One region of the Colwellia sp. MB02u-9 genome, then DNA from elsewhere that is predicted to be linked to it. Evidence: predicted binding sites of a transcription regulator. Region 1 holds the regulator's gene; each other region holds the start of a gene.
What was found. The regulator MetJ, encoded in region 1, represses methionine synthesis genes. The targets are predictions, from matches to a motif close to TAGACGTCTAGACGTCTA.
Positions count from the first base shown of each region.

Region 2: the regulator MetJ is predicted to act here: its motif matches at 3,865-3,882, upstream of metK (methionine adenosyltransferase).
Region 3: the regulator MetJ is predicted to act here: its motif matches at 9,008-9,025, upstream of H4J65_RS14450 (cystathionine beta-lyase).

Region 1 covers NZ_JACGVF010000070.1:151,254-162,094, reverse strand. The annotation lists gene H4J65_RS04315 (serine protease) at 1-960, shown strand, start outside; gene H4J65_RS04310 (FHA domain-containing protein) at 951-1,919, shown strand; gene trpS (tryptophan--tRNA ligase) at 2,098-3,102, opposite strand; gene rpe (ribulose-phosphate 3-epimerase) at 3,164-3,835, opposite strand; gene H4J65_RS04295 (TorF family putative porin) at 4,197-4,841, shown strand; gene metL (bifunctional aspartate kinase/homoserine dehydrogenase II) at 5,033-7,564, opposite strand; gene metB (cystathionine gamma-synthase) at 7,671-8,828, opposite strand; gene metJ (met regulon transcriptional regulator MetJ) at 9,062-9,394, shown strand; gene H4J65_RS04275 (VOC family protein) at 9,843-10,256, opposite strand; gene ccoG (cytochrome c oxidase accessory protein CcoG) at 10,408-10,841, opposite strand, start outside.
Region 2 covers NZ_JACGVF010000095.1:236,804-247,644, reverse strand. The annotation lists gene H4J65_RS12125 (YqgE/AlgH family protein) at 1-85, opposite strand, end outside; gene gshB (glutathione synthase) at 163-1,116, opposite strand; gene rsmE (16S rRNA (uracil(1498)-N(3))-methyltransferase) at 1,240-1,986, opposite strand; gene metK (methionine adenosyltransferase) at 2,583-3,770, opposite strand; gene murI (glutamate racemase) at 3,968-4,822, opposite strand; RNA gene ssrS (6S RNA) at 5,319-5,499, opposite strand; gene H4J65_RS12095 (cell division protein ZapA) at 5,640-5,945, opposite strand; gene H4J65_RS12090 (UPF0149 family protein) at 6,181-6,750, shown strand; gene pepP (Xaa-Pro aminopeptidase) at 6,903-8,240, shown strand; gene H4J65_RS12080 (UbiH/UbiF/VisC/COQ6 family ubiquinone biosynthesis hydroxylase) at 8,385-9,785, shown strand; gene gcvT (glycine cleavage system aminomethyltransferase GcvT) at 10,177-10,841, shown strand, end outside.
Region 3 covers NZ_JACGVF010000098.1:66,510-77,350, forward strand. The annotation lists gene H4J65_RS14425 (DUF21 domain-containing protein) at 65-1,189, opposite strand; gene H4J65_RS14430 (magnesium transporter) at 1,214-2,566, opposite strand; gene H4J65_RS14435 (magnesium transporter CorA family protein) at 2,864-3,823, shown strand; gene dinG (ATP-dependent DNA helicase DinG) at 3,897-6,011, opposite strand; gene H4J65_RS14445 (DNA polymerase II) at 6,095-8,548, shown strand; gene H4J65_RS14450 (cystathionine beta-lyase) at 9,175-10,362, shown strand.

The sequences.
Region 1 (10,841 bases):
GTCATTAATGACCTCGCCATAGTGCAACGTGAAGTCACGGCTGAAATGCCCTTTTTTCAGCTTGCCCAACAAGCCCCGACTAAAGGTGAAGAACTATATTCATTAGGTAACCCACATGATTTAGGCATGATAGTCGTGCCCGGCACTTATAATGGTTTAAAAAATGAATCATTTAATGATCGCATTCATTTTACTGGCTCGGTTAACTCAGGTATGAGTGGCGGCCCAGTGGTTAACAAAAATACCGAAGTTGTTGGTATTAATGTCGCTACTTCGGGTAATCAAATTGGCTTTTTAGTGCCGCACGACAAGCTACTTGAGCTTTATCAGGCCTATAAAAATAGCCCACCAGAAAGTATTGAGCAGCAAATGGCTGCACAACTTATGCAAAATCAAAAAAAGTTAATCACCACAATACTGAACAGTGACTGGCAACTGAAACCGTTAGGTCGAGGCTTAATTCCAACCGTTGACGTACCTTTTGTACGTTGTTGGGGTGAATCCAACTCAGATAAAACCGACGCACAAATTATGGCGGCTGTTGCTAATTGTGACCTAGATGAGAACACTTACATTTCTTCTGACTTTTTTACTGGTTCGTTAGAAATGGAATACCGCTATATGGAATCAGATAAAATTGGTAGCACTAAGTTTTACCATATTTTTGAACGTCAGTTAAATCAAGCCGCGCCAGGTAATAAAGCCGGTAAAGATGATGTCACTGAATATCAATGCCACCATGATATCGTTACGCCCAACAGCAGTAATATTAAGAATAAAGCAGTATTTTGTACCCGCGCTTATAAAGACTTCCCCGCACTTTACGATGTGCTCTACATTGCCATCTCGGTAGATCACGAACAATACGCATTGCTCAGCCATTTTACGATTTCAGGTGTGGCACAAGAAACCTCATTAGCCTTTCTAGCTAAATTTATGGAGTCGGTTTCATGGAAATAATTATTGAAGAAATCAGTCATGGTCATAAATTATTAAGCCGCCACAAGTTTGCCTCAAATAACATTAGCATTGGCCGCGGTTACGATAACGATATTATCATTAGTGACCCTCACGTTTGCGCTGATCACCTGCAACTGCATTTTAATGGTGAACATTGGCTAGTTAATGATCAAGGTTCAATGAATGGCAGTTATCTTGAAGACAGTAAAGACAACGTTATTCAACATCAAGTGCATTCTGGCGACATTATCACTATTGGAAAAAGCCAAGTTCGTTTTGTCTTTCCCAGCCATCCGGTTTCAGAAAGCATAGCAATTAGCCCTTTTGAAGGCTTAATTAACTTAGCGCGTCACCCTATGGTAGTGGCATTAAGCATGACCTTATTTGCCTTTATTGGTGGTTGGATTATTAATTTAAACAATGTTAACGAAGTTAGCTTAACGCAAATACTCGTGCCCACCATTGGCTTAACGCTAGGTTTTGCCTTATGGCCAGCAGGTATCGCTTTAGTGTCGCATTTAACCAAACACGATGGCCGTTTTTGGACCCAAATGGGTATTAGCTATATCTTCTTCAACTTAATGTGGCTCAGTGATATTTTTGAAAACATTGTGCACTTTAATACCTCAAGCAACGCTTCAATGTTATGGCTGCTGGCCATTGTTCCTTTGTTGCTAGCGTTTTGTTTGTTTTGGCTCAACTGTTACGTCGGCTTTCATATGACATTAAAACGCAGAAGTTTCGTGTCTTTATGTTTGGTATTGTTGTTATTTGGCGGTAGTTTTATCGTCCAATTAAGTAAACAACCCGACTTTAATCCCCGGCCGCAGTTTGACACCACCATCATGTCGCCAGCCTTTTTGTTTACACCGAGCAGTGATGTTGAAAGCTTTGTCAGTGACAGTGCTAAGTTATTTGAAAAAGTAACCAAAGAGGCCGCTGAAGATAATAAAGAATAGCAGTCATTCAGCCCTAAACACTTAAACAGCTTTAAGACTGAATTGAAAAATAAAAACTAAAAAGCCGTCGTAAATACGACGACTTTTTTATGTCTGACTTAGTGACTTACTTAGTGACTTACTTAGTGACTTACTTAATCGCTAGTTTAATAACTCGTCAGCATGAGTAGTGCAGAGATTAAGGCTTAGCAATAAAGCCAACCGCCTGATAAACCTCAGCAAGCAATTTACTCGCACGCGCAGAGGCTTTTTCAGCACCTTTGCGCATCACTTCATCTAGATAAGCTTGGTCATTACGAAATTCATGATAACGCGCTTGAATGGGCGCTAATAAAGCAACCACGGCTTCAGCTACATCACCTTTTAAATGACCATACATTTTATCTTCATATTCAGGCACAAGTTCAGCCACTGATTTACCGGTTGTGCACGATAAAAGTGACAACAAGTTTGACACACCTGGTTTTTCAGCTATGTCAAAATAGATATTCGCTTGCTCGTCAGAGTCAGTTACCGCACGTTTAATTTTCTTGGTAATTTTCTTGGTATCTTCTAATAAACCAATAAAATTACCCGGGTTAGTATCAGACTTTGACATTTTTTTAGTGGGCTCTAATAAACTCATCACCCGGGCGCCAAATTCTGGAATATAAGGCTCTGGTACTTTAAAGGTTTCACCATGTAGATTATTAAAACGAGTCGCTATATCGCGGGCTAATTCTAAATGTTGCTTTTGGTCATCGCCAACTGGCACTTTGTTCGCGCCATACAATAAAATATCTGCCGCCATTAATACCGGATAAGTAAATAAACCTGAGTTCATATTAGCTTCAGACTTTGCCGACTTATCTTTGTATTGTGTCATGCGGTTTAACTCACCCATTTGGGTGTAGCAATTTAATACCCAACTCAATTGCGCGTGCTCTGGCACATGCGACTGAATAAAAATGGTGCTTTTTTCTGGGTCAACACCACAAGCTAAATACAAGGCTAAACCATCTAAGGTCGCTTTACGTAAATCTTCAGGTTTAGGACGCACCGTAATCGCGTGTTGATCAACCAGCATGTAATAACATTCGTGGCTATCTTGCATGTCCACCCATTGCTTTAACGCGCCAAGGTAATTACCAATAGTTAACTCGCCAGATGGCTGACAGCCGCTTAATACAATAGGTTTACTCATTTTTTATCCTTCAACTTTTCTTAATGTAATGTGATTTAATCGTGTTTTAATCAATATTTTTTTATTTTACTTTTGCAAGTTCTGCACGCATTTCATCAATCGCGACTTTGTAATCTGGCTTGGAGAAAATGGCTGAGCCTGCAACAAACATGTCAGCCCCCGCTTTGGCTATTTCAGCAATATTGTCAGCTTTAACACCGCCGTCAACTTGCAAGCGGATGTCGTAACCACTGGCCGCAATTTTTTCACGGACTAAACGTAACTTATCTAAGGTGGTAGGAATAAAAGATTGCCCACCAAAACCAGGGTTCACTGACATTAGTAAAATAACGTCGAGCTTATCCATGACAAAATCTAACACATGCAGCGGCGTTGCTGGGTTTAACACTAAACCTGCTTTACAGCCGTGATCTTTAATCAACTGCAAAGTTCTATCAATATGATCGCTCGCTTCTGGATGAAAGGTAATAATATCAGCGCCCGCTTTGGCAAAGTCAGGAATAAGACGATCAACAGGTTTTACCATCAAATGCACATCAATCGGCGCGGTAATACCGTAATCTCGTAATGACTTACAGATCATTGGACCAAAGGTCAGGTTGGGCACAAAATGATTGTCCATTACATCAAAATGAATTACATCAGCACCAGCGCTGAGCACATTAGCAACATCTTCACCCAAACGAGCAAAATCTGCCGATAAAACTGAGGGAGCAATTAAAAAATTAGACATAATGATAACCTTAAAAAAATTTTCGCTACTTTACCTCAATTACCATAATTTTGCGACTGAGAACCCACACAAAAATCGATATTAAAAGCAATAATAACGGCTAGATTAACGCTGAAGTTTTCGCCCATGACGCAATATTGAGCTCAATACGGGTGGTTATTGTCAGCAATGCTGTGCACCTTTTTTGTACATTCGTCTTTTTTTTGCACCAAGCCTGTACAAAATGGTCAATTGACTCAACCAAGAAACACCTCAATAAAATCACTAAGCCGCTGAAAATAAAGTCTTTATAAAAATTTAATTAAATAGGCACTGTCTTTGCAATGTCCTTAGTAATTATAAAAACTTAGTGGACTAAAACATGAACAAAACAATGACCTCTCTAGCAATTTCGATGATATTAACAACTTCTGCACTTACAGCAACGTCAGCATCTGCTACTGGCATAGAAGGCTTAAGTGCCAATGTGGGTGCGGTATCACAATATATTTTCCGTGGCATAGTACAAACAGACACCGCCTCTGCTAGTGCGGGTGTTGATTATGAAAACAGTGGTTTTTATATTGGCACTTGGGCAGCTGACGTACAAGAGGGTTTAGAAGTAGACGTTTATGGCGGTTACGGCGGCGAACTCGAGGGTGGTGTAGGCTATAGCCTTGGCTTTACGACTTACCAATATACCGGTGATTTTGATACTTCTTATAATGAAGTAAACTTAGGCTTAAGTTACGGCATGTTTTCACTTGCTTATAATGTCGGTGAGTGGGAAGTTGAAGGTGCTGCAAACCAAGACTATGATTTCTTATCTGCAACGGTTGAACATAAAGGTTTTTATGCCACTTACGGCACTTGGGGTGACGATTTTGATGGCGACTACCTAGAAGCAGGTTACAGTACAGAAGTTTCAGGTTTCGACGTGGGTATTGCGCTTGTGGCTAATTCAAAAGAATTATCAGGTACTGAAAGTGACGAAAACCTAGTATTTAGCATAGGTACATCTTTCTAAGACCTCGCTAATTAACAGCTAACAAAACAAGAATACACTGTTTTGTTGGCTAATAAAAACCCAGGTTAATTAATTTCCTGATGAATTTGGCGCGATACTTTGATCATAACGAATCGCGCCAAAACTTTACTTAACCTTCCTGCTTAACGCTATTTATACCCCTTGGCATCACTTCCCGCTAGCAAAAATGTTTAATTTAACCCTTTGATTTTAACTTGCTGTTGACGATGATTTAGCTGCTGGCAAATAGTGACTAAATCAGCATGAATACCACCCGCAGTAACATCACGTCCAGCACCTGGACCACGAATAATAAGCGCATTTTCTTGATACCACTCGCTTTTAATTTGAAAAACATTATCACATGGGGTTAATTGAGCAAACGCGTCGTTATGGCTTAATTCTTCCAAGCTAACTTTCGCACTCACTTGACCATTCTCACTGATAAAGCGAGCAACATAACGAATTCCACAGGCTTTTGCCTGTGCTTGCTGTAAGCGCAATAAAAACAACTCATCAAGCTCAGACGTTCGTTGAAGAAACGCCTCTAAGCTAATATCACGTAATGATTCTGGCACTAAATTCTGACAGTCAATATCAGCTAACGACAATTCAAAACCTGCGGCACGCGCTAAGATTAATAATTTACGCTGTACGTCTCGCCCTGATAAATCTTCTCGCGGATCCGGCTCAGTCAACCCTTGCGTTAAGGCATTCGACAACAGCGCAGAAAATGGCGTTGTGCCATCGTAAAATTGAAATAGCCAGGATAAAGTGCCCGAGAATATACCCGAAATTTCCGTTATTTTATCACCGCTATTCATCAACTCCTTAATGCTTGAGTTAATAGGCAAACCAGCACCAACTGTGGTATTACCCAACCATAAGCTATTATTTTTTTCTGCTGTTTTAAGCAATTGCTGATAATTTTCAGTACTTGAAGATGCCGCCCACTTGTTCGCACCAATAACATGAATGCCACGGGCAAAAAACTCTTCATACAACTGACTAAAGTCTTCGCTGGGTGTGATATCAACAACAATCAACTCGTCATAAGGGTGATTAGTCAGCCAAGTTAACAGTTGCTCACTGTCATACGGCTGCGCTTGTTGTTGATAATGTAACAAAGCATTAGCGACATCTATGCCATCGGTATTTATTAAGGCTTTACTTGCCCCCACTAAAGCGACTAAGTGCACATTGTCTAAGCCTGAAACACGCGCTATTTGCTTTGGTAACATGGTTAAAAATCGTTGGCCAATATTACCTAATCCAGCGACAACAAGGGCAATATTTTTCGCGTCTTTGGTCATATCCGCATGGACATTATTGAGTATTTCACTCGAGCATGGCTCAGGTAAAACCGCAATATAACTGTGTTCATTAAAGGCATGCAAAAAATGTAAGCATTGTTGATGCTTAAGCGCTCTTTTAAACCTAGCGCGCATGTCGCCTTGTTTCGCGACACTATGGCCAACAATGGCAATAATCGCTACTGGCCTAAAGGTTACTTCGGTGTCATGACTGGCTAACCATTGGCTAAGCGCTTTTTGTTGGGCCTGCGTGACGACTAGGTAACCTTCGTCAAGATTGTAACAAATCGGTGAAAATTCACTTACCGCTAATTCGCCAGACTTAGCTAAAAAGCTGCTTGATTTCGCTAATATTAAATCGTTTAAACTGGTGACTGAAAGTTCTTGTTTTGCTATTTGGCCAAACTTGCCTATTTCAGTACCGCTAACCTCAGGTGCAAAACTACTGGCAACATGTAAATGGGTATTATGGTTGGTTAATGGCTGTAAGGTTTTGGCATGTAATACTGGGTTACCCAAACGGCCCAGTTCATTGGCAACCGCATTAGGTAAACGGTGTAATTTTCTCGCTAAAGGTACAAGCCTTGGGTCAGCACTATAAATACCATCAACGTCAGTCCAAAGCGTTACATTGCCCGCGCCTGATAGTGCCGCCATTATGGTTGCTGAGTAATCACTACCATTGCGCCCTAACGTGCAGGCTTGTTGCTGTTGATTACGCGCAATATAACCGGTAACGATCACCAGTTGGTCTTGTTGTTGAAGCGGTAAAAAGTTTTCTTGGCTCACGCTATAGTCAATAGCACAATTTTTTTCATCTTTTAGTAAAAGAAAGTCTCTGGCATCCAACATATAACTTGGACACACACTTTCACTCAATACCGCAGATAACAAGCGCGCTGACCAAACCTCACCAAAGGCCAATAAGTCATTTTGATAACTCAATGGCTCACTAAGGGGAGCACTTAGCGGATCACTCAGTAAATGTTCTGTTATTTGTGCAACATCTTGCTTGAGTAAACTTTTCAGTCTGGCGGCACTACTGGCATTTAACAGTTCATCAATTAACTGAGCTTGCGTCGCATCAAGGGCAGTAATAGTTACCCGTAAATGCTCACGTAAGGTGTTTAGGTCATTACTCGTGCTCACTTGCTCAGTGTTCAGCGAAGTTATTTCCTGAAGCTCAACCGCGAGTTGATAAAGAGTAAATAATGCATCTGTGGTATTGCCATTAGCAGATACCACAATAATGTCATTGAGCTGGCAATGCTGACGAATAATATCCACCACACGTTCAACGCAAGCACTGGTAGCTAAACTACTACCACCAAATTTATGGACATTACAGGCAACTTTTGCCAAGTGATTTTTTGCAGAGCTAAGCGTTACCGCTGTATTTGAACCGATCATTTTACTACCACAGGTATGACAACCTTGTCATACCGCCTTTAAATTATTGATATATAACACGCAGCCAAAGTACATTGATAACTATGGATAACTATGGATAACCACTTTAAGCTTGGCTGGCATCGAGCGCCTGAGATAGGTCGGCCAGTATATCGTCAATATCTTCAATACCAACAGAAAGTCGCACTAATGACTGGGTAATACCGGCGGTAAGTTGTGCTTCAATTTCCATCCCCGCATGGGTCATGGTTGAGGGATGACAGATCAAACTTTCAACACCACCAAGTGATTGTGCCAAGGTGAAAAGTTCAAGTTTATCAAACAGTATTTTAACCGCTTCAACGCCACCTTTAAGCTCAAAACTCATCATAGCGCCAAAATCATACTGCTGTTTTTTAGCTAATTCATGTTGCGGATGGCTAGCTAAACCCGGAAAATAAACCTGTTGAATAGCCGAATGCTGTTGCAAAAATTTTGCCACAGCATTGGCATTAATTTGATGCTGCTTCATCCGTATGGGCAAAGTTTTTAAGCCACGCAAAGCTAAAAAGCTATCAAAAGCTGAACCCGTAATACCAATGCAGTTTGCCCACCAAGCTAGTTTTTCACCTAAGGCTTGTTCTTTGGTGACTAGCACACCGCCAACCACGTCGCTATGACCATTAATGTATTTGGTGGTAGAGTGAAAAACAATATCAGCACCCAATAGCAAGGGTTGTTGCAATACCGGCGACATAAAGGTGTTATCAACCGCCACTAATGCGCCAACTTGATGGGCTTGTTTGGTAATGGCAGCAATATCAACTAAGCGTAACAATGGATTACTCGGTGATTCAACTAAGACTAATTTAGGTTTTGTTGCTAAGGCTTGCGCCAAGGCTTGTTGATCGTTTTGATCAACCACCACGAGCGTAAACTGCCCCCGCTTGGCAAGATGGGTAAATAATCGAAAACTTCCGCCATAGCAATCATGCGGAATAACAACCGTGTCTTGTGTATCAAGTAATTGGCAAATAAGATGCACCGCTGACATGCCGGTATTTGTCACTATGCCAACGGCACCCTGCTCTAAATCTGTAATAGCTTGGGCAAACGTAGCGCGAGTTGGATTGCCGGTGCGTGAATAGTCAAACTGACGCTTGTCATTAAAACCTTTCAGTGCATAGGTGCTTGAAAGGTGAAGAGCTGGAATAACAGCGCCATGGTGTTGGTCGCTATTAATACCTGCTCGAACAGCGGTAGTGGCAATTTTTTTCTCGCTCATGTGTACTCCGGTAAAAATATTTTCTGTATAGATGTTTGGACGTCTATCAATCTAAATGGTTTAAGTTCTTGGGTCAAGTACTTTAGACTTCTAAACTTCTACACATTCGTTATTGACTCAGGCCCCACAACCAGTAAAATCAAGTAGTAAGAATAAATTTATCATAAACTGGCCTACCAAACAGGTTTAACATCGATAAGTTTATCTCAATTAATTAGCATAGAGGAATATTCATGGCAGAGTGGAATGGCGAGTATATTAACCCATACGCCGAACACGGGAAGAAAAGTGAACAAGTCAAAAAGATCACCGTGTCTATCCCTTTACGTGTGTTAAAAGTGCTCACTGATGAACGTACACGTCGCCAAGTGAATAACTTGCGTCATGCCACCAACAGTGAATTGTTATGTGAAGCGTTTTTACATGCTTTTACTGGCCAACCATTACCTGATGATAGTGACTTGGCTAAAGACAACACACAAAAATTACCCGCGAGTGTTCGTCGGGCTTTGGAAGCAAAAGGCATAACTGACTTTAGTGAACACGAAGCGGAATTAGAAGATTAAAACGAGTAGCACAACAATTAGTACAACAAGCAAATAAACAAGGCGCTGATTAGCGCCTTTTTTATTGCTGAAAAATAGGGGTGATTAGCAAGAGTTGCTTTGAAATATATAGCGAAATACCGCCTGTAGTATGCCGCTACATATCAAAAAATAATTATTTCTGTTCATCAGCGCTATTTGAATATTCTTCAAACTGGAACGATATTGCTTTAGTTTGCATTAAAGTGACTTTTAAAGTCAGCGTCGTTCAAATAAAATAACATTATGCCCGTCACCCATATGGCCAGCATCCAGCTTTACATAATTTTGATTTACTAAGCCTTAATTTTTCATAGTGTCCACACATTAAAAAGCTTAATAACTGAAACTTTAATATCATCGAATTTAACTAAGCAGCTACATTAACTCATGACTGACGGCTGATAACTGATAGCTGATAGCTATAAATCTAGCCAGTCGCATCATTTAACTGCAATAAATCCCATTTTGTCCCATATAAATCTTTAAACACGACAACCGTGCCATATTCTTCCACGCGCGGCTCTTCGTTAAACTCGACACCTTGGCTTTTCATCTGTTGATAGTCGCGCCAAAAGTCATTGGTTTGCAGAAATAAAAATACTCGTCCGCCCGCTTGATTGCCCACTGATTGGCTTTGCGCGTCGTTACTGGCTTTAGCAAGCAGTATGTTGGTGCCATTTGAATTCGGTGGTGATATTTGCACCCAACGTTTTCCGCCGCCTAAGTCAGTATCTTCAATCAGCTGAAAGTTTAATTTTTTGCTATAGAATGCAATCGCATCATCATAGTCTTCAACCACGAGGGCAATATTGGCTATGCTTTGTTTGATCGTTTTGGTCATGCTTTGTTCTCTATTCATTTTCACTACTCATCGTCCAAGTCATGCTATTTTAACGTATTTTTCTTCCGTAATGCACTTTGCATGATGTAATTAAAAAAACCTCACCTAGAGATCTTTTTTCACAATCACTAGCCACTAGCTAAAAAATTAATTACTTTGAAAAGAATTTAGTTTGCTTAACAACCTTAATTTCCGGCATATTATCAACGGCAACAGTCAGTGTCACTGACGTAATTTTTTGGCTGATGTTTTCCGGGGGCATCGTTAAATGTACAGGTACACTGGCGATTTCACCCGCTTTTATCATCACCTTACCGTCAACACTTAAACTTACTACTTTTTCCAATACTGTGATCTTAAATTGGCGATCAACTTTTGATTTATTAGTAATTTTCAATAAGTAACTATTCGTCACCTTATCTTGAAAGTCGAGCTGAAATAATGTGCCACGATCCCGCAAAATAGAAAATTCAATTGGCACCCGCACTTGAATAGTAAAAATCATAAACGCCATGGCTAATACCGACATAACAGCATAGCCAATAATTTTCGGCCGTAGTAATTTAACCTTTTTACCTTCTAGTG
Region 2 (10,841 bases), on a different contig from region 1:
CACAGATATAAGTCACTGTTTTATTAAAATAAGAGTCGTCTAAACTGGGCATAGCAATCAAAAGTTGATTTTCAAAACTATCCATAAATATACCTTAATAATCAGAGAGAAATACGCTAAAGGTCACTTTGCCTTTAGCAATCTTATTGCGATTGGTATTAACTAGCGTTTTCTGATGTTTTGCTCAATAGCATCCATGAGTTTACCGCTAATATTTATTGGGTATGCTGCTTCAATTTCGCGAATACAGGTTGGGCTTGTTACATTGATTTCAGTGACTTTGTTGCCAATAACGTCTAAACCAACAAAAAATAAGCCACGTTTTTTCAATTCTGGTGCAATAGTTTCAGCAATAAATTTGTCGCTAGCACTTAATGGACGCGCTTCACCACGACCACCAGCGGCTAAATTACCGCGGGTTTCTCCTTGTGCAGGAATGCGGGCTAAACAGTAAGGCATAGGTTCACCATTAACGATTAATATGCGTTTATCACCGTCAACGATTTCTGGTAGGTACTCTTGTACCATAGCATACTGTGTTGAATGTGCTGTTAATGTTTCAAGAATTACGCCAACATTGGGATCATTCTCACCAATACGAAATATAGATGAACCACCCATACCGTCTAAGGGTTTGATGATAATATCTTTGTTCTCTTTATGAAATTCTCTAATTTTTTGATTATTACGTGTAACTAATGTTTTTGGTGTTAACTCTGGAAACCAAGCGGTAAATAATTTTTCGTTACAATCACGTAAACTTTGTGGCTTATTAACAATCAAAGTGCCCGCAACTTCTGCGCGTTCTAACATGTAGGTGGCATAAATAAACTCAGTGTCAAACGGCGGATCTTTTCGCATTAATACCGCATCTAAGTCAGCTACATTGATGTCTTCTCGTTCATCTAATTCATACCAATGCTCAGTGTCGTCAAATACTTTCACTTTGGCTGCGGTTGCTCGACAAACGCCTTGCTCTAAATAGAGATCTTGCATTTCCATATAATAAATTTCATAACCACGGGCTTGCGCTTCAAGCATCATCGCCATTGAAGAATCTTTTTTTACCTTGACCTGGGCAATAGGGTCCATAACAACGCCAATTTTTATGCTCATGTGTTTTCCTAAAGGTTATATGTTGATAAATGCCATGGCATTATTTATATGCTGCAAGCGATTAAATTCTGTTAGCTGGTCTTTCTACTAGTTGCTCTATGGTGCACGAAACTTAACACTGAGTTAATTTAAATCACCGTAACGACATTGTAATGCCGTTATTGCGGTCAGGGCTGCGGTTTCTGTTCTTAGTACCCGCGGCCCGAGTAAAACATCGTGAAAGCCTGCTGTATTGGCACGAGCAATTTCATCATCACTTAAACCACCTTCTGGCCCAATTAACAGGCGAACCCGTTGGTTTTCGATTGGCAAACTCATAATAGAGTGCTGGGCTTTAGGATGTAAATTTAGCTTTAATGCTGAACTGTCTTGTTGTAACCACTCATCCAAATAAATGGGTAGGGCAACAATAGGGACAGTGCAACGGCCACTTTGCTCACAAGCGCTGATCACTATTTTTTGCCATTGCTGGTGTTTTTTCTCTAAACGCTCGCCGCTAAGTTTTACATTGCAACGTTCACTAAAAATAGGCGTAATGGTATTAACACCTAACTCTACCGATTTTTGCAGCGTAAAGTCCATGCGTTCACCGCGTGAAACACCTTGTGCTAAATGAATATTGAGTGGCGACTCGTTTTCAACAATTTTTTTAGTAATAATCTCTACATCAGCAGACTTTTTATTTACATTACAAAGTCTTGCTTGATACTCAAAATAACCTTCTTGCTCTGCGATGCCATTAAATAGTGTAATGTCATCGCCGTCTTTAAGTCGTAATACGCGCACAATATGGCCAAAAGCGTCAGCATTTAATACTTGTGTTTGACCTATTTCAAATGCTTGTGCTTGGTAAATACGAGGGTTACGCATATAAGGTTATCCATGGTTATTGTCGCAGCTATAGATGAGTGATATTACAGTAGCCGTTCAGGTTAAAGTTAATAGCGATTAAAGACCAAAGCTTTGTTGCTAGAAATTATGAGTAATAATTATTTCTAATATAGCCTGTTAATAAGGGCAACTCATCGTAAATTCAATTGTTTATATTAAAAAAATGATATTATTTTTTTGTTAGCACTTGTTCAAAATAAAGCAGAAAAACTCGCAGGCTATTAAAACACTTGAAATTGAGATACTGCTGTTCTTGATTGAATTTTTATTAAGATAAGTCACTTGCCAGACGATTTATTATTTGTATCTATCTTATTATATAACTCGTGTTATTTTTCTCTCTTTGTCTGAGTATATCACTGTAATCATTGAGGTTGGTGAAGTACCGTCTAAATAAGTGGCAGCGGATGATGATATTTCGCTAATAGTGACAAGCAATAGCATATTAGGAGTATTTTTATACGTTATGACTGATAAGCCTATTGCAAATAAAAGCATGAAAATTCAAGCATGAAAATAAAAAAACCGCTCAATGAGCGGTTTTTTTTAAACAGAAGCTTTAATCAAAGTACGAATTAAATACCGGCTGACAAGCGCAGTGCTTCAGCTTTATCTGTTTTTTCCCAGCTAAATGCGGTGAAGGTATCATCGCCAACAGTCATTTCAAATGGTTCGCGACCAAAGTGACCATAAGCCGCCGTTTGCTTATACATAGGGTGTAGCAAGTCTAACATTTTAGTTATACCGTAAGGGCGTAAGTCAAAGTGTTCACGTACTATTTCAACCAAACGCTCTTCAGACACTTTACCGGTACCAAAAGTATCAATCGAGATTGAGGTCGGCTCAGCAACACCAATAGCGTACGATATTTGAATTTCACAACGCTCAGCTAAACCTGCTGCGACAATGTTTTTGGCAACATAGCGACCAGCATAAGCCGCACTGCGATCGACTTTTGATGGATCTTTACCCGAAAAAGCACCACCGCCATGACGAGCCATACCGCCATAAGTATCAACAATAATTTTACGACCAGTTAAACCACAATCGCCGACAGGACCACCAATAACAAAGCGACCTGTTGGGTTGATATGATATTTAGTGTCTTTGGTTAATAACTCGGCAGGTAAAACATGTTTAATAATGTTTTCCATTACGGCACTGTGCAAGTCTTCTTGTTTAATATCTGGGTTATGCTGAGTTGACAACACAACGGTATCAATAGCTACAGGCTTGTTATCTTTATAAATAAAGGTTACTTGGCTTTTTGCATCAGGACGTAACCAAGGTAAAATTCCTGATTTACGTGCTTCAGCCTGACGCTCAACTAAACGGTGTGAATAATATAATGGCGCAGGCATCAGGGTTTCGGTTTCATTGGTCGCATAACCAAACATTAAACCTTGATCACCAGCACCTTGGTCTTCTGGATTTTCTCGGTCAACACCTTGGGCAATTTCGGGTGATTGTTGGCCAATTAAGTTCATAATGCCGCAAGTTGCGCCATCAAAACCAACATCTGAAGAGGTGTAGCCAATCTCAGAAATAACGTCACGGGTAATTTGTTCTAAATCTACCCAAGCAGAGGTTGAAACCTCACCTGAAATAATAGCAACACCCGTTTTTACCATAGTTTCACAAGCAACGCGTGCATTTTTATCTTTGGCAATAATAGCATCTAAAACCGCATCAGAAATTTGATCGGCAATTTTATCTGGATGTCCTTCTGACACTGACTCAGAAGTAAAAAGGTGTGTAGACATAAAACCTCGGTAAAAATTAACTGAAAAACAATAATCGTCTTTAATAACGATATTCTAACTGTTTAGTTAAGCTTTTTCTAGATTTATTTACGCCTAGATGGCTAAACGTCTTTAAGACGGGAAATTTTCAATATAAATTATGTAGCCATTTATTGACAAAATTAAGTTTGAGCGAGATGTAACCTGAAGTTACGCTATTAAGGATACATATTTAAGCGCAGTGGCCGTTGTAAAATGTGACTAAAAAGCGCTTGTTGTTTTAGGCAATACTTCGAACTGTAAAAGGTCGTTGTGCCTATATTATTCAGAGGATTAATGAGCTGATGTAAGGATAATTGCCGTTTTAATTGCTCAGTTACCGGCTGTGCTGTTTCCATAATGACTACGCTGTCGCCACATATTTCGTTAATCAAGTTTTTGATTAACGGGTAATGTGTACAACCTAATACGATAGTATCTACCCCTTTTTCGAGTAAAGGTTGTAAATAGCTCAACAGCATTAATTTGCACTCAGGCGAGTTTTTCTTGTCTTGTTCAATAAGTTCTACCAAGCCGGGACAAGGCTGAATAGTCACATCACTGTTATGACTATATTGCGCCACTAAGGCTAAAAAACGCTGATTTTCAGCCGTAGCTTTAGTGACTAATATGGCTATTTTTTTGTTTTTACTAATGCGGGTTGCCGGCTTTATGGCGGGTTCAACACCAATAACTGGAATTGAAATATTTTTCCGTAGCTGATCTATAGCATTAACCGTGGCGGTATTGCAGGCAACAACAATAGCTTTGGCGTTACGGGCAATAAACCACTGGGCAATCTCATTAACCCGTTGTTGAATAAATTCAGTAGATTTTTCACCGTAGGGTGCATACAGGGTATCGGCGACATAGAGCAAATTTTCATGGGGTAATTGTTGTTCAATGCACTGCGTGATAGACAAACCACCAACGCCGGAGTCAAATATACCAATAGGATCGGCATTAGCCGTTTGGCGTTTACTTTTTAGGATTGAAGTAGCTGCTTTTATATCAGCTTGGTTTTGCATGGGCATTAATTAAGCACAGCTTAAGTTTGGTGTAGTTAGTTGGGCCAAGTATATTATCAACAAGCAAATGAGATCTATACATATTTTGAGATAGGTATTGATTGCCAAGCTGCCGCCGTTGAGATGAGTCCTGAAGACAGGGGATTTAGGAGCGTTTAAAGACCAGTTTTTAGCTGTCAGTAAGTTAAAGTTTGAAGCTCTGTTTGCCATGCTTTTACTCATGTAGTTCTCCTGCTTTTCTCTTTGTGAATTACTTTGTTATTTTATTCTTTTTTTACAGGGAGGAAACAATGAGAAGGGAAGGAGGGCTAATTAGCACAGCGATCTTAAGACAAATTGAACGTTACGATAAGATTTAGCTAAATAAAACTATTGAAAGTTTAGGGATTAACTATGAATGTGCGGGTTAATTTTTTAATGCGATTATTTTTGCTTTTCTAGGAGTGCGCAAAAATATTGTTGATATTTTAGGATGAGTTACAGAATTAGAAAGTAGAGGAAAGTGACTTCCAAGGTGCCGCAGTTTACATTTGTCCTGAACACCGGGTGTTCAGGGCGGACGTATCATGCTAACCGTAGGCTTCCCGATACGAGCCGGGCTTGCACAATAGTTAATAATCAACATCCTTAGGTAAAACTTATCGGCTCAGGGACATAGTTCACAACAAACACCCCAGAAGTCAAAAACATTATAGCGAATAATCTCAGCCAAATTAAGTCTTTTATTACTTGTAAGACCTGTTAGCTTAATGCTTGAACAAATTGAAGTTTCTTTAAACGAAAAGAGTATATTTAAAAATAGGTTAAACGATGAATAAGTGTATTAGGCAGATTTAGTGCGGTTTACTGCTTGTGCAATAGTGGTTTGTAGCAGTTCAATTTTGCTTTGCATTTTTTCGCGTTCTTGCTCTTGCTCATTTCGTGCTTGGATTAAATCATGGGCAAGGTTTAATGACATCATCACCAGCGACTGCTCAACAGTTTTTGTTGAGAATTTTTTCTTGGCGTCTTGTTCTAAACGTTTGTTTATTTCACTCGCCGCCTGCAACAACGCAGACTCATTTCCAGCTGGACAAGCGACTTTTAGTCGTTTGTTGGCAACATTTATGGTGACTGTGTGTTGGCTCATTGCGTGTATATTCTCAATGCATAATATTAGTTTATTGAGCTCTAAGCTCAAAAAATTGCGCTACTCGCTTGTAATACCAAGAAAAATACTGATAACTAAACTTAGTGCGCCATAAGATGAAACTATAACGGTGAGCGTTACACTATGCAAGTGATCTCTATGGTTTTTTCTGGAATCAAGGCTATGCCAATGTTAAGATAGCTAGCAATATCCCCCTGATTGAATTTATATTTTTATGTCTGATAACACCGCTTTAGATTTTTCCGCCGCACAAGCGATATTAACCAGTGAAGGTATTGAGGCACATGCTGCTGAAATTCACGGTGTGCTAACAGGTTTGATTTCTGCAGGCTTTGAATTTGAAAGTAATGATTATATCGCTATGGTTAATGACATGCTTAATAATGCTGAAGGTTTACCGGTAGCCATTAAAAGCTTAGTTAAAGACATTTATAGTGATATTTGGCAAAAAATCCTTGATGACTCCTACGGCTTCCAATTAATGCTACCTGATGATGACGACTCAATTATTGAACGTGGACACGCACTAGGTAAGTGGGTGCAAGGCTTCAACTTAGGCTTTGGTTTACAACAAACAAAAAATGCCGCTTTGTCTGAAGATGTTAAAGAAGTATTGGTCGACTTTGGCGAAATTGCTAACTTGTCAGACGAAATGGAAGAAAATGAAGCGACCGAGCAAGCGTATTTTGAAATTGCTGAATATGTTAGAATCTCTGCACTACTGTGTTTTACTGAATTAGGTGCGCCACCTGCGCAACAAGACACAAGCGCGACCTTGCACTAGCGCTTCGCGGTTAAATTTCTTTAGTAATAAAACGCTTAACGCTGACCTTTTAACGCTGAAATTTTAATACTAATAACTTAAAAATCAGCTTAAAACACTCAAGGTTGAAAACCTAACTGTCAAAATTTAATTATAAAAATAAGCTGGTATCCATGATCAAAAACACCTTATTGCCCGTTGCTGAATTTTGTCAGCGTAGAAATGATTTTATGGCGCAAATGCCGGTAAATAGCATTGCATTAATTTCTGCTGGTCAGGAAGTTACCCGCAGTAATGACACCGAATATCCATTTTGCCAAAATAAGCACTTTTATTATCTTACCGGTTTTAATGAACCCGATGCCATTTTAGCCCTAATTAAAGGTGATGACGCAAGGTCAGCAGAAAGTGTTTTATTTTCTCGTGAAAAAGATCCTCAGCAAGAAATTTGGCATGGCCGACGTGTTGGTCAAGTGCAAGCGGTTGACGTTTATCAGTTTAATAAGTGTTTTAGCTTAGCAGAAATTGATGAGCAATTATTGGCGTTAATGGCAGGTAAAACCGCCGTATTAATTTGCCAGCATGAACAAAAGGCATTCCAGCAACAAGTACTTTCATGGTTAGCCGAGATTAAAAAGGCAGGTCGCACGGGTGTTAAAGCACCAACGACCTTAATTGATTGCAGTAACTTACTAGATGAAATGCGCTTACATAAATCAAATGCTGAACTTGATATTATGCGCCAGGTTAATGTCATCAGTGGCGGCGCTCATCAAAGAGCAATGCAACAAACTAAAGCCGGTAAGTTTGAATATCAAATAGAAGCAGAGTTATTGCACGAATTTGCCACTAATGGTGCGCGTTACCCGGCTTATGGCTCAATTGTGGCTGGCGGCGATAACGCCAATATTTTACATTACACTGACAATGATGACGTGCTAAACGACGGCGACTTATTACTTATTGATGCCGGTGGTGAGTTAGCGGGTTATGCCGCTGACATTACACGTACATTTCCGGTGAATGGTAAATTTACTGCGGCACAACAAGTGATTTATCAATTAGTGCTAGATAGCCAAAACCTTGCCATTGCCGCGATAAAGCCAGAACAAAACCTTGCTGAATTAAACCGCATAGTGTGTGATTTTCTGACCAGAGGTTTACATGATTTAGGCATTCTCAAAGGCAATTTAAACATATTATTAGTTCAACGAGCCTGCAAAAAATACTTTATTCATGGCCTTGGACACTGGTTAGGTCTTGATGTTCATGATGTGGGTGATTACCATGCGAGTCAACAGCGAGAGCAATTACGCCCTTTTGTCGCCGGTATGGTGATGACGATTGAGCCGGGTATTTATATTCCAAAAAATGATCAAACTGTGGACGAAAAATGGCGTGGTATTGGCGTACGTATTGAAGACAATGTGCTAGTAACCCAAACAGGTTATGAAAACCTAACGGTCAATGCACCAAAAACCATTGCTGAAATTGAAGCTTTGATGGCTTAGTTTTTAGGGAGTCAATCAATGTTGACTTGCCGGTGATTTAAGCCTTAAAGCTGGCTTGCTGCTCCAAGTGCATAGGCAGGAAAATAATCAGCTACCTACAACTTTGCGGGCTTGTGAATGTGAATAACATAAATGTGAAAAACAATGCAAAAATTTGATCTATTAATTGTCGGTGGCGGTACGGTGGGTTTAACACTGGCACTTGCTATTCGCCAACAAAGTCAGTTAAGTGTCGCTATTGTTGATAACGCACCTATTGAAGCGTTAAGCGTTGAACCTGAGGTGCGTGTTAGTGCTATTAATGCCGCCAGCCAGCAAATATTTAGCCAGCTTAATGTTTGGCAAGATATTATCGCGCAACGTGCCCAGCCTTATTACGATATGCACATTTGGGACAAGGCCGGTTATGGACAGCTAAACTTTGCTTTAAAAGATGTTAGCCGCTCAGCTTTGGGTAATGGCCCAGAGCAATTAGGTTTTATAATTGAAAATAAAGCCATTCGTAATGCCTTGTGGCAAAAAGCGGCGCAAGACAGCGGTATTGAGTTTTTTACTGACAGCAAACTCCAACAATTAAATCCTAGCGATAACGAAGTTTTTGCTACCTTCGAACATAACAGCCATACCAACAGCCAACCTATGCCGATAGTGGCGAAATTGGTGGTTGGTGCTGACGGGGCAAACTCTTTTGTACGTCAACAAATGAACGTGCCATTAACCTTTCGAGATTACGATCACCACGCGATTGTCGCTACAGTTAAATGTCAACAAGGCCATCAAAGCACGGCTTGGCAAGTATTTTTAGATACCGGCCCATTAGCACTATTACCTTTATATCAAGCTGACTTATGTTCCATTGTTTGGTCAACAAGCCCTGAAGAGGCGATTCGATTAACTGCCTTGTCAGCAGAAGACTTTGGCAAAGAACTTACCGCCGCTAGCGACGGTAAGTTAGGGCAAGTATCGCTAGTAGGTGAGCGATTTACCTACCCGTTAACCATGCGTTTTGCTCAAGAGTTTGTTAAAGGCAGAATGGTATTGGTGGGTGACGCGGCACATACTATTCACCCGTTAGCTGGGCAGGGTGCTAACTTAGGCTTGCTTGATGCTGCCGCTTTGTCACAAACCATTAGCGAGCAACTTCAGAAAGTACAAGCTAAAGGCACGCTTGATGATAACGCATGGTATAGCAACAAATCTTTACAACAATTTGCCCGCTGGCGCAAAAGTGAAGCAGTAGAAATGATTGCCTCGATGGAAGCGATAAAACAAGCCTTTACGCCTCAGCAAAGCGCGATTAAATTACTTCGTGGCTTGGGTATGTCGTTACTCAATAATATTAAACCGGCAAAAGCGTTAATGATTAATCAAGCCTTGGGTTTCAAAGATGATTTACCCAAATTAGCTACCGCACTTTCACAGCAAGTGCCGCAAAAATTATCAGAACAAGTCTCACCACAAGTTTCACAAAAAATTCTACAACAATCATCGCACTCACCAAAACCAGTGTCACAACAAGTGCCACAACAAAAAAATAGCTCATAGCGTCACACTTACCGCGTTATTTTGTTGACTACTTAGTCAACAAAAGCGTTTTTTTGCTCAGTCAGCCAATAACAAATGGGTAGGTTGAGTAAAATAGTACTTTTATTCTTTTCAGCAATATAAAATTTAAGTTTGCTACAAGCTAAATTTCCATACGCTCAAGGAATTATATTTTCAAAAGAGGTCGTTTTGAAAATATAATTTTAAATAGTTTCTTTAGTCGGTTTTAAATTTCAAATATGCTTTCTTATCTGTTGAATCAACAGTTACTCAGGGCTATAATCCTTAACACTTTTTGTAAATCTTCCGTCTTTATCCTGGGTTTAATCGTGATGCTTATTTTAAGCACTGACAAACTTAGATAAAACAACTAACGTGAGTGAAACGTACGATGACAAATAAAACAGTATTACATGCTAAGCACTTAGAAGCTGGCGCTAAAATGGTTGATTTTTATGGTTGGGAAATGCCGATCAACTACGGTTCTCAAATTGAAGAACATCATGCGGTGCGTAAAGACGCTGGTATGTTCGATGTTTCACACATGACTATTGTTGATGTTCAAGGTGTTGATGCACAGGCATTTTTACGCCGCTTAGTGATTAACGACGTAGCTAAGTTAGATGTTGTGGGTAAAGCACTTTACACAGGAATGTGTAACCTTGAAGGTGGCGTTATTGATGACTTAATTGTTTATTTTTTCAGTAACACCGATTACCGCTTAGTGGTTAACTCAGCGACTCGCGTAAAAGACTTAGCTTGGATCAACGAGCAAGCATCAGCATTTGACGTAGCAATAACTGAACGTCCAGAATTTGCCATGATCGCCGTGCAAGGCCCACAAGCTAAAGCTAAAGTAGCCACTCTATTAGACGCTGAGCAAACGGCTGCTGTTGAAGGCATGAAGCCATTTTTCTCGGCACAAGCCGGCGACTTATTTATTGCCACAACTGGTTACACCGGTGAAAACGGTTATGAAATAGCCTTACCTGCTGACCAAGCTGCCGACCTATGGCAACAATTGCTTGATGTTGGTGTTAAACCTTGCGGCTTAGG
Region 3 (10,841 bases), on a different contig from region 1:
CTATTTATAGCCGAAACTAATAGCCGAAACGTGCGCTGAAAAAGGATGATTCAGCGCTAGATGCTTATTTCTCGTCTTTACTTGGTTTAGCTTTACTGACCTTGGCTTTACTGGGCTTAGCCTTACTTTTTTCAGTTTTATTTTTTACCGTGGCATTATCGGTATCTTGCATCGGGGGCAGCATACCTTTAAGTAAACGGCCAAATATATCTGCACCGGTAATAATACGTTTAGTTTCACCCCATACCAGCAGCACATCGTGTTCAATCACGCCATCGAAGTTTTTATCAATAGAGGTACTCACTTTCATTTTTAAAATGGCTTCATTTAACGATGTTGTTTCATCAGTGATAACAACCGGACGATGACAAAAATTGTAAGGGTCAAAGTTTTCTGACTGAAACAGTGCGCTACGCAAGAAGCCATCAGCATCAATAACAAGTAAAGGTTTACCTTCGAGGTTGGTTAATACCACCCAACTATAACCAGAATGATTTAGCATAGTTAAAAATGGATCGTCGGGGCCAGAATAAGTATCTGGCAGAACGGGTAAATCAAGCTTTGTTGGCAAGGCAATAATAGAGTTAGGGTCAATAACTTCACCTTCTTCTGTGACTCTAATTTCATCTAAAGCAAAAAAATTCAGGGCGCCGATACCCTCAACATGGTTCAAGTCTGCTTCTTCAGCGCTAATGTGCTCTTTAATAATACTGCCTAATTCACTTTCTGCTAAGTAGGTAATACCTTCTTTGCCCAACCAAGCATCAAGTATTAGGGCACTTGGGCGAGTAACGGGGTAAAGCAGAAACTGGTAGAAGCGAATGATAGGTGCGAGCATGCTGCCCATTTTTAAGGCATTGCGAGAAAAGTAAGCCTGAGGCGTAATTTCACCCACCACTGTGATCACTATGGTTGAGAACAAAAAGGCGCCAACACCCGCAAGTACCGAGTCAGACAACATGGTTAACAAAACATTAATCCCCACATTGCCCCATAAAATAGTCGCTAATAAAAAGTTAGAATCGTTTCTCAGTGTTAATACCGTTATGGCGGCTTTATTACCTTTATTTGCTTCTACTTCTAGTTGTAGCCTGCTGAGTGAAAAAAACGCTAAATTTAATCCAGAAAAAATGGCAGATTGTGAAATACAAAACACAATAGCAATCCAGGTGATAGTTTCTACGGGCATTACTTTTTTCCTTTTTTTACTTTTCTAAAGTAGCAGTAAGCTACCTAATCCCAAAAACACCACAAAGCCAACAATATCGGTTACTGTGGTTAAAATAACCGCGCCAGATAAGGCTGGGTCGATATTTAATTTGTTTAATAATGCCGGGATCATAACGCCGGATGCAGACGCGGTCAGTAAATTTAATAAAATCGCTAAGGCAATAACGAAACTTAGTTCGATGCTGTCAAACCAAAAATAAGTAATTGCACCGATAACAATAGACCAAATGATGCCATTGACCCCGCCCACTTTTAACTCTTTTCGCAGCAGCACTTTTCTATTTTGTTCTGTTATCTGCCCTAGGGCTAAGCCTCGAACAATAACCGTTAAGGTTTGACTACCCGATACGCCTCCCATAGAGGCAACTACCGGCATTAGTACCGCCAAGGCTACCACTTGTTGCAGGGTTGCTTCAAAAAAACCAATAAACCAAGACGCCAAAAATGCGGTCAGTAAGTTAATACCAAGCCAAATGCCACGGTTTTTGGCACTGGTGCGTACACTAGCGAATAAGTCTTCGTCGGTACTTAAACCCGCGGCGGTAGTCATTTGCTCTGTTTGCGACTCTTGCTTTACTTGATAGGCGGTTTCGACAGTAAATCGGCCAAGAAAATGTTCGTTTTCATCCACAACGGGTAGCGACATTTTACCTGATAATATGACCGTTTCCGCCGCAGTTGTTAACTCTTCATTAGCATTAAGTCTTGTTATCTCAGCAGAAAAAAGTGTTTTTAACGTGCTTTCGCCGTCACTTTGTATTAGCGCATTAATGGCGACAGTACCGGTTAAAACACCTTCTTTATTGACCGCATAAAAGTCTTCGGTATAGGGCGATAGACCTTTTTGTAAAAGTAGCTGCGCACTAGTGACTTTAAGCTTTTCTGAAATGCGAACATAATTGTAATCTAACCAGTGACCGACTTCATCAACACTAAATTGCTGTGCTTGTTGGTAAAGTTTTCGCTGTGAATCATCTAAATTTTTTATCGCATATTTTAATAGGCGGCTTGGTATTTCCTCTGCAATTTCAATTACTTCATCAACATCTAGTTGGGCCAGTAACTCAAAACACTCCTCGTCGCTCAACGCCTGAATTAAGCTGGTTCGAGTGCCTTGTCCCATATCGACAAAAGCAGACCTTTGCATGGTTTCAGGGTAAGTAGACCAAACACTTAAACGCTTATCTTGTGGCAGTGCTTCAATTAACAGGGCAAATTGTTCTGGCGCGAGTGTTTCAATGGCCGAGCGCATTACCTGGACAATTTCTTGCGTATGCTCTGCAATGAGAATGTCGTCAATGACTAAGGATAATTTATCAATGGGATTTTCTAACATTTATTTATCCTTAAAGTTGTTTTAATAAAGGCATATGACCTTGTGTGGGAGGGTAACTGTTTGTTATTCACTCTTAACTTTTATGCTATTACTTTTAGTAAATTATATTCGTATTTGCAAACAATTGTATTACAATCAAGCGCAAATAAGTTAGCTTTAATGCTAATTTAGTTCACTATTTTTTTAGCTTTGGCTTGTTGCTGCTTTTTTGACTTTATAACAATAAAATCAAAGGTCAGGGGTAATAATTATCCCGTTTAACTCGGGGCATATTGAGAGTATATAATGATAAAATGTATGTTGATATCAGCAACTAAAAAAACTGTCTTTGGTAGCAGTGAATTAATCAAGCAATGGCAAGAAAATGACGATACTACACTGTGGATTGATCTTGATAACGTTGAATTAGAAGAAGAGAAACGGCTATTAACGCAGTTTAATTGCCATCCTTTAGCGATAAATGATGCGCTTCGTGAGCGCCATCCACCTAAGATTGAGTTGTTTAACGATTATATTTTTATGCTGTACCGCGGCATTATTGCCAATGACGATGGCCTAAGATTTGGTCATTTGCAAATCAGTATGTTTATCGGTAAACGTGTACTCATTACCCGTCACCCACAAAGCTCATTAGCGATTAACGAGTTATTTTCCGAAAACAGTGAGAAATACCTTAAGCGTAGTCCTGTGCATTTGGCACTGAGGCTTTTCCACAGCAGTTGTGGTTATTATCTAAAGGAAATGTTTAGTTTTGAAGCTGAGCTAGAAAAAATTGAAGATGACTTTCAATCAAGTGGTAATGACAAGATGATGAAACAAATTACCTCATACCGCTCACAACTGGTAAAAATAAGACGTACTTTTAACTACCATGTCACCATGGGAGAAAGGCTCAAAGCTTATGTAGATGATGAAGATACTGATCTCATCACAGATAAAGAAATCCATACGGTTAATGATTTACGCGAACGTTTAGACCGTTTGCTGAGCCTTTCGCAAATGTATTACGATATTTGCGGTGATTTAATCAATGGCTATATGTCTGTAACCTCGCATCAACTTAACGCCACTATGCGGGTATTAACCGTGATCACGGCATTATTCGTGCCTTTAACCTTTCTTGCCGGTATCTATGGGATGAACTTTGAATATATACCTGAACTAAAAGCAGCTAATGGTTATTTTATTTTATTAGGGGTAATGGCGGTGGTTTCAGTGGTGCTGCTGATGATATTTAAGAAAAAACGTTGGTTGTAGTAAATAGTTAAATGCTAATTTATTGGAAACTATACCCAATTAAACCGGTATAGTTTCTTAACTAGGCGTCGTTTCACTCAATAATACGTTTAAATGGCGGTAAAGAGTTTAATAAGTCTTTACCGTAACGTTTATTCACCACACGCCGGTCCATTAGTATAATAACACCATAATCTTTTTCGTTTCTCAGTAGTCGTCCAGTTGCTTGAATCAGCTTTTTCGAGGTCTCAGGTACCGAAATAGACATAAACGGATTGCCGCCTTTAGCCGTGATATATTCTGCTTGTGCCTCTTCTACTGGCGATGATGGTACCGAAAACGGCAACTTGGTAATAATCACATTAGTGAGATAGTCGCCGGGTAAGTCCAAGCCTTCAGAAAAACTTTGCGTACCAAAAATAATACTGTCTTCTTTTTTGTCACAAAGGGCTTTATGAGTTTCAATGATTTTTTGTCGAGACTGTTCGCCTTGCACCAAAATACTGAGCTTGGTTTTTTCTCGCAGGGCGGTCACCACTTTGTCCATTTGCCAATATGAGGAAAACAGCACTAGCGTTGCTTTACCGCGTTTGATTTGTTCAGGCAACTTGGCAATTAATTCGTCAGTAAACTGATCCGCACTTGGCTCATATTGCATTTTAGGTACGATCAGCTGCGCGTTGTTTTGATAATCAAAGGGAGAATCAACTTTTTGGTATTGGCTACCATCATCGGTTCTTAAACCCGCTTGTCGGCGAAAATGGTCAAACGAGTTTAAAGCGAGAATAGTGGCAGAGCACAACACTGCGCCTTCACATTTTGACCACAGCATATTTTCTAAGGTGAAACCCACTTCGATTGGCGAGCCGCTCATTAAATAGTCAGTACGTTTACCTTCAATTTGCTCCAGCCAACGCGCCATAGGGGCACCTTTGTCGCTATCCGTTTTGGCATACATTTGCCATAAGGCATTAAAATTTTCCAAGCGTTGGATCATAAAGCCAGATTCGGCCAACAAGGGTTCGGCTAAATACATTTGCGTATCACCGTCTTTCACCGATTCCATCAGCAGGTTATAAAGCTTGTTTAAATGCGTTAAACATTTTTTAGAACTCTGGGTTAAATCTTCCGCCCAATGCTTTAATGATTGCGGAATAACGCCGTTTTCAAAACGAAATTGCAGTGGCTGGTTTTGCATCTGCATCTGTTTGCTATTTTTTACTGGTTGGTGAAAATAAAGGCTGCGATTATTATCAATAAAACTCAGCACTTTTTGCATGTCAGCTAATATATCTTGGCAATCGTCAGCCATTTTTATTGAGGGAGAAATTGCGCTATTTGAGTTAACCAATTTTGCAATTTTATCACCGGTTTCTGGCAATTTACTAAGCCAGTCAATCGCGCCCTTAAGCGTCAGGTTTGCACTGGAGTGATCGCGTGTTACTTTTGGCAAGTGATGTGCTTCATCAATAATGTAAAAAGTGTCTTCAGGAGCCGGTAATATTTTACCACCACCCAGTTCTAAATCAGCCAAGAGTAAACTATGATTAACCACTAAGACATCAGCAGCGTCCATGGTCTCTCTGGCCTTATGAAATGGACAATGACTATGCTCTGAAACATGCTTTAAGCAACTATGTTTATCGGCTTGTATTTGTTGCCAAATATGATGATTAACTGACTCTGGCCAAGCGTCAATATCGCCGGGCCAACTATTATCATTGAGCGCTTGGTGCATCTTATTTAAGGTTCGAATATCACTCGCTTGGGGTTTTTCTGCAAAGGTAAAACCGGCTTGCGGGCTGTCGTCATTCGCCACCGCTTGCGCGAGTTTTTGCCGACAAACATAACGTTGGCGTCCTTTTGCTAAGGTAAAGTTAAAGTCTAAACCGCTGTGTTTTTTTAGAAAGGGCAGGTCTTTATCAACCAGTTGTTCTTGCAATGCCACGGTGGCGGTCGCTATACAAACTTTTTTGTTGCGATTTAACGCTAACGGAATAGCGCCAAGCGCATAAGCTAAAGACTTACCCGTACCTGTGCCCGCCTCAATAGTAATAATTTTACGTACTTTGTCGTAATCACCCGCCAGTGTTTTGGCAATTTCAGCAATTAAAAAGGTTTGCTGTTGGCGCGGGTTAAAGTTGGTGAGGTTTTCACCTATGCTTTTATAGGAGGTTCTAATAACTTGTTTAATTTTATCGCTTAACATCGCGGCTGTAGTTTCCTATCGACAAAAGATGATTTACACTGCTGTATATATTAACAGTTTGTCATGAGTAATTAGAACCATTAATGCAACTTTCTCCTGAAAACCTTCCTGGCGTAGTTCAATCGTTAGCGAGCACTCGTGGTTTTCTGTTGACCCGAAATGCGGCAGACAGAAACAATCACCTTGAAATTACCCTGTGGTTGAAAACACCACAAGGGCCAGTGCAGCTGATTATTGATAACGAACGTGCGGTTTTTTTTGTTGAAGTTAGTGATGTGACTCATGTTAAAGACATTTTAGCTAAACAAGGCATTAACCTTGACGAGATAAAAGCGCTTGCGCTAAAAGCATTTAATCAAGCTGCGGTGGCGGCAGTGTATTTTTTGACCTTACGTGATTTTTACCAAGCCCGCGCTGTACTAAAGCAAAAAGGTATTAAGTGTTATGAAGACGACATTCGCCCAGATGATCGTTTTTTAATGGAGCGTTTTATTACCGCCGATCTCACCTTTGCTGGTCAGGCAGTAAAGGTGAGATCGGCTGATAATCAAGCTTACCAGCGCTTTGAGCAGGTTAAATGTAAACGTATTGATAAAGCGCAACAAACTGACATTGCACTGTCGAGCGTATCGCTTGATATCGAATGTTCAATGTCGGGTGAACTCTATTCTATCGGGCTATATAGCGAGCATTGTCAGCAAGTGTTGATGATTGCTAATGCAGAAGAAATAGCCCGCGAGCAACAAGCTACCCGTGACATTGATATTGTTTGGCAAGCTAATGAACAAGAATTATTAGTGAGTTTGCTCGCTTGGTTTACTCAACACGACCCTGATATTATTATGGGTTGGAACGTGATCAATTTTGATTTTGCTTTATTACAAAAACGTTATGATTTATATGGCCTTAAATTTACGATTGGTCGAGATAAAAAAGCACCCCATTGGCGTAAAAATCAAAGTAGTGAACAGCAATTTATTGAAATTAATGGCCGTGTAGTGCTCGATGGTATCGACTTACTGAAAAGTGCTACTTATAATTTTCCCAGTTTTTCACTCGACAATGTTGCGAATACGTTACTAGGTATTGGCAAAAAAGTTGACGATGTTGATCACCGAATTGAAGAAATAACTAATAATTTTCATCATGATAAAACAGCGCTAGCAATTTATAATTTAGAAGATTGTCGCTTAGTGCTGTTAATTTTTCAGCATACGCAATTATTAGAATTTGCCATGCTCAGGGCACAGCTAACGGGTTTAGCCATTGATAGAATCGGTGGCTCTGTCGCCGCTTTTACCAACTTATATTTGCCTAAATTACATCGTAGTGGCTATATTGCGCCTAATATGGGCGATGGTGATCAAGGCTTTGAATCACCGGGCGGCTTTGTAATGGACTCTACCCCTGGGCTTTATCAAAATGTGCTGGTGTTAGATTTTAAAAGCCTGTATCCCAGTATTATCCGCAGTTTTAATATTGATCCTATGGGCTTAATTGAAGGTTTAAAATCACCAGAAACAGCCATAGAGGGTTTTGACGGGGCTTATTTTTCAAGAGAACAGCATTTTCTACCCGATATCATCACTGAGCTTTGGAAAGAGCGAGATATTGCCAAAAGAGATAAAAATGCTGCGTTATCACAAGCGATAAAAATTATTATGAATTCATTTTATGGTGTTTTAGGCTCAACCGGCTGCCGATTTTTTGATCCCCGGTTATCTGGCTCAATTACGAAACGCAGCCATAGCATACTAAAAACCACTAAATCATGGATTGAAGCAAAAGGTTATCAAGTTATTTACGGCGACACCGACTCAATATTTGTCCATGTCGGTGACCACCAAAGCGCAGAGCAGAGTAGGGCGCTTGGTAAAGTTTTACAAGATTACATTAACCAAAAGTGGCAAAAATTACTTAAAGAACAGTTTAATATTGTTAGCGAGCTTGATATTGAATTTGAAACCCACTTTAGTCAATTCTTAATGCCAACCATTCGTGGCCAAGATATAGGTACAAAAAAACGCTATGCAGGCTTAGTACAAAAGGGCGAACAACAACAACTTGTTTTTAAAGGGTTAGAGAGTGTTCGCACCGATTGGACCGAATTAGCCAAGCAATTTCAACGTACTTTGTATTTGAAAGTTTTTAATAACGAACCGGTTGCTGATTACATCAAGCAAATGGTGGCCGATACCTTAGCGGGTAAGCATGATGGCCTACTTTATTATCGTAAACGATTGCGCAGAAAGCTTGAACTTTACGTTAAAAATGTGCCGCCACATGTCAGAGCAGCAAGGCTAGCCGATGAAATTTATCAGCAACAGGGAAAACCTCTTAAGTATCAAAATAAAGGGTGGATTGAATATCTCATGACCACCAATGGCCCACAAGCTAAAGGCTGTCAAAGCGCTGCTTTGGATTATCAATTTTACATTGATCGACAATTGCTGGCGGTAGCTGATGCTATTTTACCTTTTATTAATACCAGTTTTGATGAAATTACCAATAGCCAAATGAGCTTGTTTGAGCGCTAAAACGGACAATTGAGCTAACTGACTAACACTGGTGGCAACTGATAGTGTTATACCCAGTTAATGCTTGCTTTGCTCTTAAGGGTTAAAGTGCTTAAGGGGTAAATTTATAAGGTGAATAACTCCTATCTCCTAACTACAAGTTATAGCTGGTATTTAATTGAGTTCAGAAAAAATTGATTATACCAATTTCATTAATTAGGTGGTCTACGTTATATGCAGGAAACATGACCAAATATAAGGCATTTATTTTAATAACTAGTGGTTCTAATTATTAAATAAATAACGCAGTAGTTGGTTATTTTAACCAGTAAAAATGATCAGATAATTAGTGAGATTGGTATTAATTAATCAAATGGCTACTACTCATATGATACTATTTTATCTGCTTAATACTGTTCACGACTATGTTATGACAAAATAAAGCGTGCTTCTTTATTTAATTCGCGATACAAATACCTATAGATGGCTAGATAGCTATAATTGATTTTTGAAAAGTGTGAACTTTAGCAAGCTGAAGTTAAAAATGAGTTAGCCGCTTGGTGAATTGTCAGCGCTGCTTGATTTCAAAAGGATAAGTCCCTTATCGAGCGATATCCAAAAATACAACCGTGGAGTGTAACCTAGAGATGAAAAAAGAAACAAAACTTATTAATGCCGGCCGCAAAAGCCAATGGACACGCGGTGTCGTTAACCCACCCGTAGAGCGCGCGTCTACCGTAGTATTTAACTCTGTCAAAGAAATGAAGCATGCCACAGCAAATAAAACTAATCAGGTGTTGTTTTATGGCCGTCGTGGTACCTCAACCTCGTTCGCATTTAGTGATGCTATGACCGAGTTAGAAGGTGGCGCAGGTTGTGCCATATATCCGTCGGGTACTGCGGCAATTACTAATGCCATACTAGCCTTTGTTAAAACGGGCGATCATATCTTAATGGTTGATAGCACCTATGAACCCACCCGTGATTATTGCGATAAAATATTAGCTAAGTTAGGTATTGAAACGACCTATTATGATCCACTGATTGGTTCAGGTATCGAAGCGTTAATTAAAGCGAATACCCGTGTGGTGTTTCTTGAATCACCGGGCTCAGTTACCATGGAGGTGCAAGACGTTCCCGCCATCGCTGAAGTGGCTCATAGGCACAACTGTATCGTGATGTTAGATAACACTTGGTCAGCAGGGGTAAATTTTCAACCCTTTGACTACGGTGTCGATGTTTCAATACAAGCAGCGACAAAATATATTGTTGGCCATTCAGACGTCATGTTAGGTACCGCAACAGCAAACGCTGAGCATTGGCCACAATTGCGTGAAAGCAGCTATATTATGGGGCAATGTACCTCTCCTGATGACTTATACTTAGCCATGCGTGGTATTAGAACATTAAGCGTACGTTTACAGCAGCATCAGGCCAGTGCACTTAAAATAGCGCATTGGTTGTCAACGCGCCCAGAGGTTGAAACTATATTACATCCAGCGCTACCATCTTGCCCAGGTCATGAAGCATTCAAGCGTGATTTTACCGGCTCAAATGGTTTGTTTTCGTTTGTATTAAACAAGGGGAATCAAGCGGCATTAACGGCATTTTTAGACAGCATGGAACATTTTAAAATGGGTTATTCGTGGGGGGGGTTTGAAAGCCTTGTTTTAGGTATTTCAAAGGTTAATAATATGCGCACTGCAACCACTTGGCCATATCAATTTCCCTTGATTCGTTTGCATGTGGGTTTGGAAAATGTTGATGATTTAATTGATGATTTAGCACAAGGGTTTGCGCATTTTAATCAAGTGCTTGAGCAACAAGGTAGTTAAGAGCATTTTGTATCATTAATCTGTCAAGTTAGTATTGCACTAGTGAACTTAACAATAGCAAGTGACTTAACTTAAGAATTCGTAGCAAATTTTGTTTAACGACTGATGTTAAATAAAGCCTTTTAAACGGACTTTGAATTTAATCATAAATTGATTCAAAGCCGTTTTCTAGCGGCTATGAGCATGACCTATTTTGCATCGCTACAACTTATCGCAAGATAAAGCACTTTTCATTGAATTATCTTTTTCCTTAATTATTAGGGTAAAACAGCACACGTTAGCATTTTTCAGGTGTGCACTGATAAAGTACAATAAAGTATTTGCCTGCAAGCACTTTTGAACCTTACCATTTAGCCAGGGTTTAGCCAGAGTCTAGCTCTACTTTCAACAGATATTATTGTCTAACAGATCCTGATACGGGTTATAAAGATCAAAGGCCAAATATCAAACGCTTAATGCTTTACTGCTTTTAAAACATA